DNA from 4 places in the Ningiella algicola genome. Region 2 is predicted to be linked to each of the others. Evidence: predicted binding sites of a transcription regulator. Region 2 holds the regulator's gene; each other region holds the start of a gene.
The links. The regulator sigma-54, encoded in region 2, starts transcription at its own class of promoters, with help from an activator protein. The targets are predictions, from matches to a motif close to GTTGGCACGNNNNTNGNNT.

Region 1 (4,333 bases), 2.1 Mb from region 2:
TGCTTGGGCTGCATAAACTTTAATATCTGCGCGGCGTCGTCTTCAGACAAACTCAATAACAAGATAGACGCTTTTTCAATGCCATCAAGCTTGCCAATATCATAGCTTGGCGCTTCTTCTTGTGTTTGTAGTGCTGTATTTTCTGCCATGATTCTCTCTAATTCGGTGTTTCTATTCGTCTTCTAATAACCAGCCGCGTACGACCTGCGCGGATAATTCGGGTTCATTGGCAACTAGGGCACGCACGACCTTAAGCACATCTTCATCTTTGTTTAAGTTCGGTAGCGTGAGCGAACCGTCTGCTGCAAAACCTACTTTGGCTTCATCAAATTCATCGCTCAACATGTCCATAGTTTCGTCACCAAGGTCAAGTTCGATATCGTCGTCACTCACTACTGCGCTCATATCCGCTTCTGGGAAGATGAGGCGCTTAAGCATCGGTCTGACAACGGCCATTATTAGCACAATGATAACAATCGCGCCCATAACGAGCTTTAAGATGGGCATGAAGAAGTCTTCTTGCCAAAATGCTTCCTCTTTTACCTCACCCATATCAATGCGATTAAATGGGATACTGACCACTTCAAGTGAATCACCGCGAGTGACGTCAAACCCAATGCCACCTTGCAGCAAACGTCGAATGTTTAACAACTCTTGCTGAGACATTGGCGTTGATACTGTCTGTCCGTCGGCTCCGGTAGAAGCAATATGATCAACGGCAACAGATACGCTTAACCGTCTGATTACGCCCGTTTGCTGTTTAGTGTGGCTAATGGTGGTATCTAATTCGTAGTTGCGTGTTTCTTCTTTTGTTCGGTTACCAGGAACGGTCTGGTCACCACCATTGCCGCCCATAGCGTCTTCTGGAATATTGGAATCAAGCGGTGGCTGATTGGTGAGCGCGCCTGGAATACCAGCAATAATTGCGCCCACTGTATTTTGTTCAGAAATCATTTCACTGCGCACAGCGGGTAAATCTGGGTTGTAGCGACGTTGAGTTTGTTCAACGGCAGTAAAATCCATGCTGACATCTGCCTGAGCAGTATAGTTACCCAGGCCAAGCACAGGAATCAAAATAGAATCAATTTTCTGTAAGTACTCTTCTTCGCGCTTTTTCTCAAGCTCGTATTCTTTGCGGGCACGTGAACTCATCGAATCTTGTGAGCCAGAATTAAGCAGTCGCCCGTTGCTGTCAGTTACCGTCACGCGGCTAGGCTCCATGCCTTGCACTGCAGATGCAACAATATCCACAATCGAGTCAACTTCTTCACCCGATAACACTGAACCACGAAGCGCGGTTACCACCACTGTCGCGCTGGCTTGCTTTTCTTTACGGGCAAATACGTTTTCTTTTGGAAGCGCCAATAACACTCGCGCTTTGCTTACGGCATTAATGTCTTCGATGGTGCGCGCAATCATCTGTTCGCGTGCGTGTTTTAGACGTTCTAGCTCAACGCGTTGACTAACACCAAACCCCATGTCTTGCATAATGATATCGGCACCACCAGACTCTTGTGTGGAAATGCCTTCTCGCACCATACCTAAGCGCACATCTTTAAACTGGCTGTCGACCACATAAATGGTTGTACCTTCAATTTTGTATTGCACTTGCTGCTGATCAAGATAGTCAAGGGTTTCTATCATCTCTTGCGCTGGCATTTGTGCCAGGGGTCGATAGGTTGGCTCTTTTGACCATAAAAAAATGAATATTGCGATAGCAACACAAATGACCAAGGTCACAATCATCGTCATTTGACGGATAGTTTCTGCGTTACTTAAACTCTCGACAATGGGGTTTTTGCGAGCATCAGCAACTTCACGTTCACTTATGTCGTCAGAAATTGCCAGTTCGGTACTTGTTGATTCAGCCACGTCTTACTACCTCTATACCGGCATGTTCATAATGGTTTTATACGCTTCAAGCAGCTTATTTCTGACCTGAACAGTCGCTTCAAAAGCAATACCTGACTTCTCTTTTGCCACCATTACGTCAACGAGGCTTAAATCGGGGTCACCCATCTCAAATCGTTGCTGCATGGTGCGCGACTCTTTTTGCATGCCATTGACGTTGTTAATTGCTTGGCTCAACATATCTGAGAATTCAGAACCCGATGGATTAACTTCAAGACGCTGCATTGGCGCATTTGGCACCGCACTAGCCTGCGCTGCCATGGCCTGCATTTCTTGATAAAGTGAGTTTGCTTTTACATCCATTTGAACTACCTTAAGCGTCATTTTTTTGCTAAAACTGCAATCGATACGAGGGCATATGCAATCGAAATGCCATTTTGAGAGAAAGCGGCAATTTATGGTCAAAATGAACGGCAAGGGTTTGCACTTGCCTCGTCATTTGGGTATTCGGCTAATTCGGTAGTTGGGCAAGGGTTGCCTAAAGAGGATGTTCAAGGGAGGAGACCCACCTTCAAATAGCTGCTGGCCCGTCCTTGGGCGCTCAGCATTGTGGGGCGTTCGCAATTGTTGGGCAAGGGTTGCCTAAAGAGAATGTTCAAGGGAGGAGCCCCACCTTCAAATAGCCGCTGGCCCGTCCTTGGGCGCTCAGCATTGCACGTCCGTGTGCAATGATGCTATTTGAAGGTGGGGCTCCTCCCTTGAACATTCTCTTTAGGCAAAATGCTATAGGTTCCATCTTTGAATAAGCGATTCATATTTTCAAAGTTCAATCGCTTGTTTTCAGCTTGCTCTGGCGTTTGAGATTGCAATACAGTGTACGCCGCAAGAAAAGGATTCGGCCCAGCGCTATAGCGAGACGCACCACTATTTGCGTGATCAAAATAAGCGGAAGAAATACTTTCTACCATTAGGTTTATTGGCACTTCTACAGCATCGGAAAATTGCTTTGCAGCAGTGATATCGCTTAAACCCGGGATAAAAATGCCACTCGCCCCCGCCTTTATGTAGCGTTTCATTCGAACAAGGGTTTGATCAAAACACTCAGCATCATCGACTAGCTGACGCAGATAGACATCGGTTCGTGCGTTGATATAAAATTGCGCTCCCACGCGCTCACGCATTGCCATGATCTTTTGTGCTAGCAATTCGGGCGCATCCATTCCATCTTCTATATTAATGCCTACCACACCCAAAGCGCACAAACGCTCACATAAATCGGCAACTTCATCCGGCAAGTCGGAATAGCCGTTTTCAATATCTACGGTTAGCGGAATTGTCGCAACTCGCTGTATACGTTCAATGGCATCAATTAATTGTGATGTTGGCAAGGCTGCACCGTCGGCGTAACCCAATGACCAAGCTAAAGACGCACTGCTTGTTGCAAGCGCTTTCGCGCCATTTGCTTGCACTATGGCAGCGCTAGCGGCATCCCATATGTTGTTAAGTAGCAGTGGCTCTTGTTTGTTATGTAGGCTTTGAAACTTGGTAAATTGTGTTGTCATCTAACTATCTCCTAAGTGAGTAACTAGTGTATAAGAAGATCTCGTTTAAACACGTGTTTTTCGGAACTGATAGTAAAGTTAAATACAAAACGCCGGCGCTTGTTTTGGCTCTTCGAGATGGGATTTCCGCAGAGAGCTGGTTATTAATAGTGTCATTGCACACGGACGTGCAATGCTAAGCGCCCAAAGACGGACTCAAACCAACAGCCCGGCGCTTGTTTTGGCTCTTCGAGATGGGGTTTCCGCAGGGGGCTGGTTATTAATAGTGTCATTGCACACGGACGTGCAATGCCAAGCGCCCACGGACGGGCCAGCGACTATTAATAACCAGCCCCCTGCGGAAACCCCATTTCGAAGAGCCAACCCTCATAAAGCAAAAAAAGCCGCCTCTTGGGGGAGGCGGCAATAGGGAGACATCCATATCATTGCTTACAAACTTTTAGCGCTTTGAAGTGTTAATTAGGGACTTCAATTCCCGACTCGCGCATTTTCGCGAGCTTATAACGAAGGGTTCTGGGGCTGATGCCTAACTTCTCAGCAACATCTTTGCGCTTACCATTGTAGGCTTGCAGCGCATCCAAGATGATTTGATGTTCCTGGAATTTAAGTTCCGACCCCAATAATTTGTTATCGGACTCTTGTGCATCAACTTGAGCAAAAAATTGCGGTGCGCTAGATTCCATCATTGGGCTGGCTGGCTCAATCAATAAATCGGAAGCATCAATTTGCCCCTCTTCAGCCAATATCAAAGCCCGCTGAACCACATTTTCAAGCTCGCGCACGTTTCCAGGCCAAGTGTGGTTTAAGAGTTTGTGTTGGGCAGCAGCGGTTAATTCACCAATCTCAATGTTTTGAGATTGGCTATGGCGCACAATTAAATGGTTCGCCAGAGGAATAATATCGCCTTTACGCTGAGCAAG
Region 2 (4,333 bases):
CGGTAAGCGAATTAGACAATTTAAATAAAGGGTGTAGCCTGCGCGTTTCGCTGTATCGTTTTATTAATACGTCATCACTTGCGTCTAAAAATATGATCGTAATATCCCAAAATTCGGGCAGATATGCCAAAATCTCGGATATTTCCTGCTCTGCTTTTGGCATGTTCCTCACGTCTATGCTCACAGCAACCAATTCGTGTTCGTCAGCTAGGGCATGAGTTAAGGTAGGCAGCAGATTTACGGGAATATTGTCAACACAGTAGTAGCTTAAGTCTTCCAGTGCACGAAGCGCAATGGATTTGCCCGAGCCGGAACGACCGCTAATAATTAAAAGCTTCACAACTTACTCCTATGGGCACGCACAAACAGCGTATGAAACAGAGTTTAGAAAGCTTTAAGCTTAATGACCCAACGTGAACTAGGCAAGCGCACTGACGATTTCTTTTTTATCCTCTGCCTTTCTGATGGCTTTGACGATATCTTTGTCGCTGAGTTTTCTGGCAATGCCTGATAGGGCTTTAAGGTGTGTATCGGCTTCTTCGCTTGGTACCAATATCGCGAAGAAAATATCAACAGGTTTGTTGTCAATTGCGTCAAACTCTATGGGTTCGTCGCTGGTGACAATAATCGCCATAATCTGGTTGATGCCATCGATGCGACCATGCGGAATAGCAATGCCGTTGCCGATGCCAGTGCTCCCCATTTTTTCCCTGCTAAGCAAACTGCTCAATACTTCACTTTGGTTTAATCTGGGATTCTGTTTGACAGCAATTTCACTGATGACTTCAAAGATACGTTTTTTGCTATGACAGTCGACCGAACACTGTGTTCGGTCGAGTGAGATAATGTCGCTGATTATCATAGGTAGGAAGGCTCAATGTCGTCTTAATTTCTCTTTGTGCTTAATTACTTGCCGGTCAAGCTTATCAATAAGAGAATCGATGGCCGCGTACATATCGGTGTGTTCAGAATTTGCGAATACCTCTCCGCCATTGAGATGCACAGTGGCTTCTGCTTTTTGATTCAGTTTTTCAACATTCAAAATAACGTGCACGTTGTTGATATGATCGAAGTGTCGCTCTAGCTTTTCAAATTTTGTATCCACGTAAGTTCGCAATGAATCGGTAATTTCCACGTGATGACCGGTAAGATTAATTTGCATATGCTAGGTCCTCTTTTTGCTGTCTATATAAGACTCTTTCTTTGGTTGGATGGGGGAATGTTTAACGATTCCCGATATTTTGCAATGGTTCGCCGAGCAACCTGAATGCCTTGTTCAGCGAGCATTTGTGCAATTTTACTATCACTTAATGGCTTGCTTGTTGGCTCTACCGCAACCAGCTTCTTAATTAAGGCTCTAATTGCAGTAGAAGAACAATTTTCGCCTGATTCGGTTGCCACATGTGAAGAAAAGAAATACTTTAATTCAAATATACCGCGAGGCGTATGCATATATTTTTGCGTGGTTACGCGGGAAATAGTTGATTCATGCATATCCACCATTTCGGCTACGTCATTAAGCACCATAGGCACCATTTTCTCAGGGCCTTTTTCAAAAAACTCTCGCTGCCGTGACACAATACAATGAGAGACTTTGAGTAAAGTCTCGTTGCGGCTCTCTAAGCTTTTGATAAACCATTTTGCTTCTTGTAAATGTGACTTAATAAACTGAGAATCGTTCGGGTTTTTTGTTGTTTTTCCTAAGCTCGCATAGGTTTCGTTTACTGAAAGTGCAGGCAATGCATCGTTATTTAATTCGACCGTCCAAACACCGTTCTTTTTGTATACATTCACGTCAGGAATGACATATTCAGGCTCCTTCGCGGAGATTGCACTGCCTGGGCGAGGATTGAGCGTTTTTAGTAAGCGCATCACCTCTCGAAGGTCGTCCTCTTTGAGCTTCGTTTTTCGCATTAGCGTGCGATAGTCTTTACTCGCTAGCAAATCGGAGTATTCATTGATAATCGCTTTCGCTTCGTCTAACCAAGGCGTGTCTTTATCGAATTGCGCTAGCTGGACGCTGAGACACTCTTGCACAGAGCGAGCTCCTGCGCCTAGGGGATCAAACATTTGCACACGTTTGAGTACACATTCGACTTCGTCAAGCTCAACTTCTTCGTTGTCAATGCTTTCTAAAATATCTTCACTGCTGGTGGTCAGATATCCCGACTCATCAATCGAGTCAATAATTGCGATGGCAATAGAGCGGTCGATTTCTGAAAAGTGCGTGAGTTCCACTTGCCACATGAGGTGATCTTGAATGCTATCCGACGTTTCCCCTTGAAACACATAATCATCATCAGGATTAGTGCCCACCATTTTAATGGGCGCAGAGCTTGAGCCCAAATATTCCTCCCAAGAGCTATCAAGGGGTAGGTCATCCGGCAGATCACCTTTTTCAAGCGCGTCGTGGCTATCCATATTGTCACTGCCAGAGAGTACTTCTGTTTCGGCGCTAGAGGCAGAGTTTGCGTCTTGTTCTGAATTTGACTCTGACGCCTTTTCTTTTTTGGATTCGTCGCCTCGTGAATCATCACCATCTGAGAACTCTTGCTCAGTCATCTCAAGAAGGGGGTTTGATTCTAAAGCCTCTTGGATTTCCTGTTGTAAATCTAAAGTAGATAGCTGCAAGAGTTTTATCGCCTGCTGAAGCTGCGGCGTCATGGTGAGCTGCTGACTAAACTTTAGTTGTAACGAGGGTTTCATCTACTTCCTTTCGTTAATTCGCACTAACGTACAAGCGTATACACATTCACGTATACGTCTAGCACCGAGTTAAAGAGCAAACTGTTCGCCTAAATATACGTCTCTTACGGTTTGGTTCGCTAGTATCTCATCAGGCTTGCCCGATGCGATTAATTCGCCGTGACTGACGATATAAGCTAACTCGCAAACGTCTAAGGTTTCTTTCACGTTGTGGTCTGTGATTAAGACGCCAATACCACGCTCTTTAAGCTGATATATGATCTTCTTTATATCATTAACAGAGATTGGGTCAACACCTGCAAAAGGTTCATCAAGCAATATAAATTTGGGGTTTGCCGCTAGAGCCCGCGCTATCTCGACTCTGCGACGCTCTCCACCAGATAAACTCATGCCCAAATTATTTCTTATGTGATTGATACTGAAGTCATCTAGCAGTTCATCTGCATGCTGCTCCTGTTGGCCTTTGTTCAACTCTTTTCGTGTTTGCAATATGGCCATAAGATTTTCATACACGGTGAGTTTTCTGAAAATCGATGCTTCCTGAGGGAGATAACCTATGCCGTGACGAGCACGCTCATGCATTGGCAGTAAGGTAATATCGAGTTGGTCAATTTGAATCAAGCCAGCGTCCAGCGGAACAAGCCCAACGATCATATAAAAGGTGGTCGTTTTGCCCGCACCGTTTGGTCCTAACAGACCCACAATTTGACCAGTTGACACTTGTATACTGACATCGCGTACAACCTGCCGAGACTTATATGATTTTGCCAAGTGTTGCGCGCTTAAGGTGCTACTCACAGGGGATTCTCATCTTCATTGGTTTTCTTTTCTTTATCGCCATTTTTCTTTTTATCGTCGTCAGCTGTGCTGTCTTCGTTAGACTCAAGTTCTTCAGTTGAAAAGGCACCTGGGCTAATGACTGTTCTCACGGCCTCTTGGCTATTTTCGTCACTTGACGCCAGAATTTGTTCTTTAGTCATATCAAATACGATTAAGTCGCCGGTCACGCTAACCTCATTTTGCATTATCAGCGCGTCGCCATCCAGAGAAAGGCTTTTTGCAGCTACTTTGTAAATGATCTCATTAGCGCTTGCATTAACCCAGCTACCATCGTCTTTTCTTTGTCGATAGCTTGCTGGCTTGCCACTTGCAATAATGATTTCCTGACCACTACCTTGTGATGCGTCAACTTCAACTTTGTCGGCGGTAAGTTCTAAACTACCCTGGCGAATCACAACATTTTCGATAAATATTGACGTCTTATTTTTACCATCAATACTTTGGTCTCTTGAGTCAACAGTAACGGGTAGTGAGAAGTCAGTACTGATTGTTGATAACTCTTCTACTTGCTCTTGAGACTGCACTTGAGGTTGTGCGTTAGACTCTTCCGTTTGCGCGTAAGCTGCAGCGGTAACGCCCATCAGACAAGTGATACCTGCAAAGCATGCTAGAAAAAAGCTATTGGCGCGGGAAAAATTGTGTTCGAACATGTTCTTTGAGCTCATATTGTTGGTTGGCTAAATCGCCTTGTATTCCGACACTCGTGACGTGGTAATCGACGCCACTGATATTTACAACTTGGTCGGAACTCAATGTTTTGGATTGTAAATCAATTTCGATGAATTCG
Region 3 (4,333 bases), 1.7 Mb from region 2:
GCGTACGTCAGTTCTGACGTTGGTCAACATCAAATGTTCGCGGCCCTCTATTATCCCTTTGCTAAGCCGCGTCGATGGATTAATTCTGGTGGCCTTGGCACTATGGGCTTTGGTTTGCCTGCTGCCATGGGCGTGCAGTTTGCACATCCTGATGCTTGTTCTGTTGTGGTAACCGGTGATGGCAGTATTCAGATGAATATTCAGGAGCTTTCTACGTGTTTACAATATGATCTTCCCATAAAAATCATCTCATTGAATAACCGGGCGTTGGGAATGGTAAGACAATGGCAAGACATGAATTATAAGGGGCGTCACTCCCATTCTTATATGGATTCGATGCCAGATTTTGTGAAACTTGCCGAGGCTTATGGTCATGTGGGTATTAAAGTCGACAAGCTTGATGAATTGGACGATGCAATGGCACGATGCTTTGCTGAAAAAAATCGTTTGGTATTTATGGATATTGCAGTGGATCAAAATGAACATGTTTATCCAATGCAAATTAAGTATGGAGCGATGGACGATATGAGATTAAGTAAGACGGAGCGAACTTAATGCGACGAATTATTTCAGTATTGATGGAAAATGCGCCGGGTTCACTATCGCGCATTATGGGTGTATTTTCACAGCGTGGGTACAATGTCGATTCCTTATGCGTAGCGCCCACAAGTGACGAGAGCTTGTCTCGCTTAACAATCATTACTCAAGCCGATAACAAGGTTATAGAGCAAATTACTAAGCAAGTGAATAAGCTTATCGATGTATTGCGTGTTGTCGATTTAACTGAGGCGGGACATGTTGAACGCGAGCTTATGCTAATAAAGGTTTCCACACGCACTGAGGGCGCTCGAGCTGAGGTGAAGCGAAACGTTGATATATTTCGTGCACGTATTCTAGACGTTACGTCTCAGCACTACACCATAGAAATTACCGGCACCAGCGACAAGCTAACGGCCTTTAGCGATGTAATGAAGCAGTGTGCCGACATAGCTGAATCAGCCAGAACGGGTGTTTGCGGTCTTTCTCGAGGTGATAGAGCGCTTCGTCCTTAGGACAACACGAGTAAACTGGTATAATCCATTGAAAAACCACTGCTACATATAATTCTATAAGACTGGTTGGAGCGATGAGAACGTGGGGATATTGTCTTTGTAGGAAAGAATGATTTCTATACTGTCGCCCGTCCATCTTATGCCCTTTTTATTCAAATATGACGTTTATCTTTTGGGTCTAGGGCACAAAGTCTCGGTAACTTATGAATAAGCTACCGAGTCATATTTGCGAGGTATGAACTATGCCTGCTTTCTGCGCGCAACAACGAAGCCAGCAACGCCAAGCAACATCATAGCAAGGGTTGAAGGAGCTGATACCGCAGTAGCAGAACCGTATGTAACGTTGTCAATGCCATATACGTCATTGACGATTCCACGAAAGATTACCGAAGTGAAAGCCGTGTCAGACGTAAACCCATAAAAAGAGGCCTGACCAGAACCAGACGCAATTGGCAGAGTAAGCACTTCGCCACCTACTACAATCTCAGTTCTTGCTATCTCATCATTCAGGCTTCTAAAGTCTGCGCCAAAGGACGAAATGGCGGTATCGAACATGAACATTAAATCGACCCCTAAGTTGCCATTTGTAAACACGCGCATATTTGCTGAACCGTTTACATCGGACTCTGCATTTGCTAATGGCGGAACATCGATAATGTTAAAATTGGTGCTCGGAGTTGATGTCATTGAAAGGCTAAAGTCGCCCACATCGAGAGTACCTGTATGGAATTGTGTATCGATGGTGAATGAATCAAAGTCCTCTATGCTAGTCGCGCCAGCCGCAGCATCAAATGCGCTCCGGTCTGTAAATGATACTAAAGCAGCATTCGCAGACGTAGCGAATAAACAAGTGATTAAGATAAGTGCTTTTTTCATAAAACTGTCCTTTCCAAAATGAGTGAGTAAGCGCAGTAAAATACTATTTCTGCATGTAGCACCTAATAGTCAATCCACGATTATTAATATGGTGCTGATGAGCAATTTTAATCAATATTCATACCATTTTGTAACACCATGTTTTTACGAGTTTTTTAAAACTAAATATTGCTTATTGTAAAGATTGCGGACACTTCCACGCAACATAGGCGCATGATTTTGCTATGGATACAATCATGCGCCCATGTTGATGTATCTCGAGCGCTTTGTGCTTGGCAATATAACTAAAACGATTAAGTCCAAATAGCGTGAATTATTTGTTAAATATATGCTCGATTCACTTGTGTTTTCTGAGCTTCTGCTAAACTTATGGTGTTATTGATAAGAATTTTAATGACCTTATCGGATACTGAAAAGTATATACGCTAGCTTAAGGTTGGCGGTTAATTTCAATAAGCTTCTTATCTTTAATGCTGATTGCGCATCAATTTTGCGCTGTATTGATATTAAGTTTGAGGTTTACATGTCTAAGGTTACAGGCACAGTTAAGTGGTTTAACCCTGAAAAGGGTTATGGGTTTTTAACACAAGATAACGGTGGAAAAGATGTTTTTGTCCATTTCCGCGCAATTGTTGCGGAAGGTTACAAAACACTGCCAGAAGGCCAACGCGTTACTTTCGAGGTTGAAGAAGGTCAAAAAGGTTTGCAAGCAGCCAACGTAGAAACGGTATAGCTAGCAATCTGTCCACTTAATACTTTGCTTAAAAAGTATTGAATAAATGGCGCGTAAATCGCGCCATTTTCATTTCGGCCACTGGGTAGTTAAACGCGTTCAAAAATTGTTGCAATACCTTGACCTAAGCCGATACACATAGTGGCAAGGCCTATCCCAACATCTTGCTCTTCCATGTTATTTATCAGCGTCGTTGAGATTCGTGCACCTGAGCAGCCTAATGGATGACCTAGCGCAATTGCACCGCCTTTCAAATTCACTTTTTCTTCATAGGTCTCAAGCCACCCTAACTGCTTGATACACGACAATGCCTGAGCCGCAAAAGCTTCGTTAAACTCGGCAAGCTCAATATCGTCCATCGATAATCCAGCTCGTTGAAGCGCTTTTTTAGTCGCAGGAACTGGACCAAAGCCCATGATTGCTGCATCGCATCCAGCTACTGCCATTGAGCGAATCTTTGCCCGCGCTTTTAACCCTAAGGCATTTGCTCTATCAGCTGACATAATAAGCATCGCCGAAGCACCGTCTGAGATGGCAGAAGAAGTCCCCGCTGTTACAGAACCATTGACAGGGTCAAACACAGGGCGTAGACCGCTTAGTGTTTCAACGGTTGTTTCGGGTCTGATAACTTCGTCATGTTGCACCTTCACCAGCACTCCGTCTGCGTCATGCCCCTCTACGCCAACGATTTCATTATCCCAACCACCATTATTCATGGCGGCTGCGGCTTTTTGATGAGAGCGAGCCGCGAATGCGTCCTGCATTTCACGGGTGATCCCATTTTGTCGTCCAAGCAATTCGGCTGTCATCCCCATGCTGCCAGACGCTTTTGCAGTATGTTTTGCAAGTCCGGGGTGAAAATCGATATTGTAGTTCATTGGAACATGTCCCATATGTTCTACGCCGCCTATCATATAAACATCACCGCGTCCCGTCATTATGCCGGAAACTGCGTCATGCAATGCTTGCATAGAAGAACCGCATAAGCGGTTTACAGTAACTGCACCGGTACTTCTAGGGATCTCAGTAAGAAGTTGTGCATTTCGGGCAACATTGAAGCCTTGCTCTTTGGTTTGTTGCACGCATCCCCAAATGATGTCTTCAATTTCTCCGGGATCTAAATTGGGATTTCGCTCAAGTAACTGTGTCATCAAGTGTGCAGATAAGGTTTCTGCACGCACGTTTCTAAATACTCCGCCTTTCGAGCGACCCATTGGGCTGCGGATACAATCGACTACTACTACATCTTTCATATTCTTTCTCCTGTTGCCTTTAAGCGAAGTATGATTTGCCAGATGCTGCCATATCGCGCACACCATCCGTTATTTGATAGATTGGACCAAGTTCAGCGTATTTGTCGGCAAGCTCTACAAACCTATCCAGGCCCATGGTCTCAATGTAACGGAAAATGCCGCCTCTAAAGGGAGGGAAGCCTAAACCATAGAGCAAGGCCATATCGGCTTCTGCGGCACTTCCTACGATCCCTTCTTCTAAGCAGCGAATAGCCTCATTTGCCATCGGGATCATCAAGCGTGCAATCACTTCGTCTTTATCAAACTCTTTGCTTGGGGCAACATGGGGCTTAAACAAATCGTAAGCGGCATCGGCCGCTGATTTAGTAGGGCGCCCGCGCTTGTCTTTGCCATAATCATAAAAACCTTTGCCATTTTTC
Region 4 (4,333 bases), 450 kb from region 2:
TCGATGATTTTTTCATATCTGCCGCAAATATTTTTAGAGATGCAGGCTTCTTTCGGATATTTTGGCGCCAGCGTAATCGCAAGTATCTTTTTCTTGCTTGTGTTTTTTGCAGCTATCACTTCTCTGGTATCTATTTTTGAAGTGCCGGTGGCAGCACTCATGGATGAAAAAGGCGTTAGTCGTAAAAGCTCATTAATGATTTGCGGTGCACTACTGGTGGTCTTTTCAGTATTTTGCGCACTGTCTTTTGGCTTCGTGGGCTTCTTCAGTGAGTTTGTATCCTATGCCGGTACAAACAAGTCCTTTTTCGATGTGGTGTACGATGTCTTCTACGACACGATTTTACCCTTAAACGGTCTGCTGATTTGCTTGTTTGTGATTTATCGTTGGAAGAAATCAAAGTTTAATGAAGAAATTGAGCAAGGTGCCCCTTCATTTAAGGGCAGTATCCTTGAGCGTTACGTCAGCTTTTCCTTAGGCACTTTTATTCCTTTATTTTTATTGCTCATTTTTGCAAATACCGTTGCGCTTAAATACTTTGGCGTGGCGCTAATCGGCGGCTAGCATGAGCTGCTAGTCGAAAGGAGAGCGCAGCATGTCGTATGGGCTTGGGTAAGCCAGGCTCAGCGACAGTGAATTTAAACTTTTTTGTCCGTCAATTACTTTGCCACACAGTGTTCCTGATTTGTCAGTGAACTTAGGGCGTGGCAACTTCAGTACGTCGGCAGCATGCGTGTAACAGTCGATTCGAGACGGATGCTCAGTTGCACATGCATGAAACACTCTTCCAGTTGCCTGTTGGTTGATAATGGCTTTGATAAAACTGAGCGCGTCGGCTTGATGAACCAGATTAACTGCCTCATTCCCGCCATTTATCTGCTCGCGTTGTGATAAAACGTATATGGGATGGCGAAAGCTTGCTCCCCCTGCGCTTGAGGGCCCAATAAGACCAGCCAGGCGTAATATCGCGCTTTTATCTGCGTACCTATGGAGTAAATACCTTTCTATGCTTGCATGCGCTTTGCCAGAGTTTGAAGCAGGGTCAGTGGGGCTATCTTCATCGAGTTGAATCGGATAAATGTGTGATGTTTGCGAAAATACGGATGTGGTGCTGACAAAAATAAGTTGCTCAGCGTTACGTTCAAAGGCCAAATCAATAAGATTTGTTATGCGTTTGATGTACTGCTCAGCATCAATATCTCGCCTGCCAATGGCAATGTTGATAACCAAAGTGCTTTGCTCAAAAAATGAACGGGGTAACTGTTGTTTTAGATGTGCGTTATATATATCAAACTGATAAGCTTCAAGCCCTCTTTTTTGTAAGGTAGCACATTTATCGCGGCTTCGCGTTGTGCCTAAAACACGATAGCCACTTAACAAATAGTGCTCAGCGAGCGGCAAGCCCAACCATCCCAAACCGATAATGCTCACTTTTCGATTTGTCCTTGCTTGACTTGCCATGCTCTCAGGGCCGTCCAAAATGATACTGAGTTCGTCTATGCTCGATTTGCAGATACATTTAAAAGATTTAAGTCCTTTAGTTCAGTAATGCTTTGTAGTTTGTCTTCCGTTTCGTCGATGGCGATTAAGTCCTCGCATAGGGCAGTTGCGTCTTGCTCAAGTGCTTCAGATTGGGTGCTAACTGCTGCATCAATGTTATCGCCCATGGTTTGCATGCGCGTTTCAAAGTCCTGCATGGCGCCGTCTCCACTGAGCATGCTCTTGCCAATAAGTACCAGCATTTCAGCCATTGCGCTGCTGGTTATTTCCTCTATCGCTTGATCTAGATCTCGCTCAAATTCAGTCTGAGTTTCTTGTTTGTCGTTATAGATATTACTTCCAAATGTTCGGCTATCGAATACTAAGGTACCGGGACTTGGATAAACCGTTGATTCCAGTTTTTGCTGAAGTTCATTTAGACGTTTGTTCAGAAGTTTTGGAAGCTCACTACCTTCACCAAGTAGCCCTGTAAAGACTTCTGTGAGTGCTTCATTGGTGAGTTCGATCGCTTTGGCAGCTAAAGCCATTGCTTTCGGTACAGTCGCTTCGAAGCCATCCACATAGGCTATTACGTCTTGTCGTTGTGCACGGGTTAGGTCAATCGATTGACCATTTATGACAGCGTTTCCCGATTCGCTTAGCTCGATTTGGTCATTATCTGTGGTCGTGATAGTCAGCATGGTATTGGTCAATAAAATATCGCCGTCAAGCTGAACATTACAAGTCTCGTTGTTGAAATTATATGCACTTGCATTTGAATGAAATAGCATTGCACTTAATGCCACAGCGCCAAGCGCTAAAATACGAGAGTGCCTGAAAGACATATGCCTGTTAGTCATGTTTGGTCCTTATATTAAGCTTGCAAGTTATCATACGGATACTTAGATGCAAACATCTAGTACCTTTTACCTGATTGCGTGTATATATGTTCGCTAAAAGTGATTTAGCAATTTGTGAGCCATCATTTTAACGCAATAAAATCAATGAGTTAAACAGAAGGTTTAATGTTTAAATAGCTAAAAGCAGGCGCAAACATGCGATGGTTAGCGGTTTTGACCATATTGCTTATCGCAGCAGCAGTAACTTACATTGATGCAAAAAAGACTGAAGTAGCATAGTGCTCAGGCAAACTTTCGGGCATAATACGCCCGATTTTTAGACGTATAGCGAAAATAGGAACGTGATGAACGAAATTCTTGACTTGTTGAAATTTGGGGTCTTGCTGGTGGCACTCGTGCTTGGTTTAAGCTGTATCGTAATGGCTGTTATTTCAACAAAGTCAGGGAAAGAAGCCATGCAAGAGCGAATTGAGTATGGTTTTATGGGTGTTGCAGGGTTAGTAGTTGTGCTATTGATGGCTTACGCCTTAAGCTAACGACAGTTCCTGATAAGCGAATTGCGACGACGGACGTTTTTATCCCGAACGAAGGTGATATTCAGCGCTTATTGACCTACCATGCCAGACCGTTGATTTGGGTCATCACCATTAGCATTGGTAATACGCTGATAGGTCTTTAAGCCAAAGTAGGGCATTATCGACAGAATATGGTCAAATAAATCGGCCTGTACACCTTCATATCTTACCCAATCCTGAATTCGACTAAAACAATACACTTCGATGGGTAAGCCTTTTTCTGAAGGGGGTAATTGCCTAACCATGCATGTAAGTCCTTTATGAATATCTGGATGCTGAGCAATGTAGGCTTGTATGTACGCTCGAAAGGTCCCGACATTGGTGAGTTTCCTGCTATTGACGATATCTAGTCTTCGAGCGTCCAAGTCTTTACAGTGCTGCTCTATATCTATTTTTTTGGAGGCAAGATAGGGTTGTAATATCGCAAGCTTTTCCCATTTTTCTAAGTCGTCGCGACTAGCAAAGCGCAAACTGCGCATATCGATTTGAATTGCTCGTTTGATTCGTCTACCGCCTGAGTCTGACATGCCGCGCCAGTTTTTCACCGCCTCAGTAATCAAGCTGTAAGAGGGCAAAGTCGAGATAGTTTTATCCCAATTTTGCACTTTTACCACCGTTAAACCTATTTCCAGTATTTCGCCGTCAACCTCGTATCGGGGCATTTGTATCCAGTCGCCATTGTTGAACATACGGTTGGCGGCGATTTGAATTCCAGCAACAAAACCCAAAATTGTATCTTTGAATACAAGCAGCAATACCGCGGCAATAGCCGTTAACCCCGACAGTAAGTAAATAGGGCTTTTACCCACAATTAACGAGACAATTAAGAAAATAAGCCCTAAGGTAAACAAGAGTCTAGCAACCTGAATAAAGCCGGTTATGGGTGCTTTTCTCGCAAATCGGGTGGTCTTGTAGATTTGGTCGGTGGCGGTTAATGCACCCTGAAGCGCACTGTAGATAACAATCATGATGTAAACAGCGCTAAGGTTGCCAACGGCAATAAACATCTTGCTATCTGGCACTAGCAGCACGTCTTTACCGAAATAGAGCACAACGCCGGGTACCACTAACGCAAGCCGTCTGAATACTCCTGCCTCTTGCAGATTATCATCCCAATTTGTTTTAGAGAATCTGACTAAGCGAGTGACTTTAAAACGTAATAAGAAAAGGGCGACTAACCAAGCTAAAATCGCGGCAATAATAAGCACCGACAAACCTACCCATTGGTGAAGCAAATCCCCGGTTTGGGATTCTAGCCCTAAAAAACTCGCAACTTCGGATATCATTTCGCTCAACTGAGCTTTGGCAAATTCGGTGTTGGGAAGCTTGGTCATATCAACTCATCCATGCGCGCATGCGGTCGTTTTTTCGTTGCCATAGTTGATTTAGCCAAGTTTGAAAACCCTGTCTAAATGACTC

Region 1: a site for sigma-54 is predicted at 2,270-2,288, ahead of fliE (flagellar hook-basal body complex protein FliE). Genes of this name have one in related genera too.
Region 3: a site for sigma-54 is predicted at 2,038-2,056, ahead of PN836_RS09800 (PEP-CTERM sorting domain-containing protein). Genes of this name have one in related genera too.
Region 4: a site for sigma-54 is predicted at 2,445-2,463, ahead of PN836_RS19180 (DUF2884 family protein). Genes of this name have one in related genera too.

What each region holds. Positions count from the first base shown of each region.
Region 1 is NZ_CP171821.2:1,343,249-1,347,581, forward strand. Features, by position in the region: gene fliG (flagellar motor switch protein FliG) at 1-149, opposite strand, end outside; gene fliF (flagellar basal-body MS-ring/collar protein FliF) at 172-1,872, opposite strand; gene fliE (flagellar hook-basal body complex protein FliE) at 1,885-2,214, opposite strand; gene PN836_RS06035 (isocitrate lyase/PEP mutase family protein) at 2,586-3,413, opposite strand; gene PN836_RS06040 (sigma-54-dependent transcriptional regulator) at 3,869-4,333, opposite strand, start outside.
Region 2 is NZ_CP171821.2:3,947,824-3,952,156, forward strand. Features, by position in the region: gene rapZ (RNase adapter RapZ) at 1-340, opposite strand, end outside; gene ptsN (PTS IIA-like nitrogen regulatory protein PtsN) at 419-862, opposite strand; gene hpf (ribosome hibernation promoting factor) at 875-1,162, opposite strand; gene PN836_RS17145 (RNA polymerase factor sigma-54) at 1,186-2,706, opposite strand; gene lptB (LPS export ABC transporter ATP-binding protein) at 2,776-3,504, opposite strand; gene lptA (lipopolysaccharide transport periplasmic protein LptA) at 3,501-4,196, opposite strand; gene lptC (LPS export ABC transporter periplasmic protein LptC) at 4,165-4,333, opposite strand, start outside.
Region 3 is NZ_CP171821.2:2,258,612-2,262,944, reverse strand. Features, by position in the region: gene PN836_RS09810 (acetolactate synthase 3 large subunit) at 1-555, shown strand, start outside; gene ilvN (acetolactate synthase small subunit) at 555-1,052, shown strand; gene PN836_RS09800 (PEP-CTERM sorting domain-containing protein) at 1,293-1,928, opposite strand; gene PN836_RS09795 (cold-shock protein) at 2,452-2,661, shown strand; gene fadA (acetyl-CoA C-acyltransferase FadA) at 2,751-3,914, opposite strand; gene fadB (fatty acid oxidation complex subunit alpha FadB) at 3,934-4,333, opposite strand, start outside.
Region 4 is NZ_CP171821.2:4,393,771-4,398,103, forward strand. Features, by position in the region: gene PN836_RS19170 (sodium-dependent transporter) at 1-564, shown strand, start outside; gene PN836_RS19175 (NAD-dependent epimerase/dehydratase family protein) at 574-1,461, opposite strand; gene PN836_RS19180 (DUF2884 family protein) at 1,497-2,339, opposite strand; gene PN836_RS19185 (hypothetical protein) at 2,684-2,875, shown strand; gene PN836_RS19190 (mechanosensitive ion channel family protein) at 2,944-4,248, opposite strand; gene PN836_RS19195 (acyltransferase) at 4,250-4,333, opposite strand, start outside.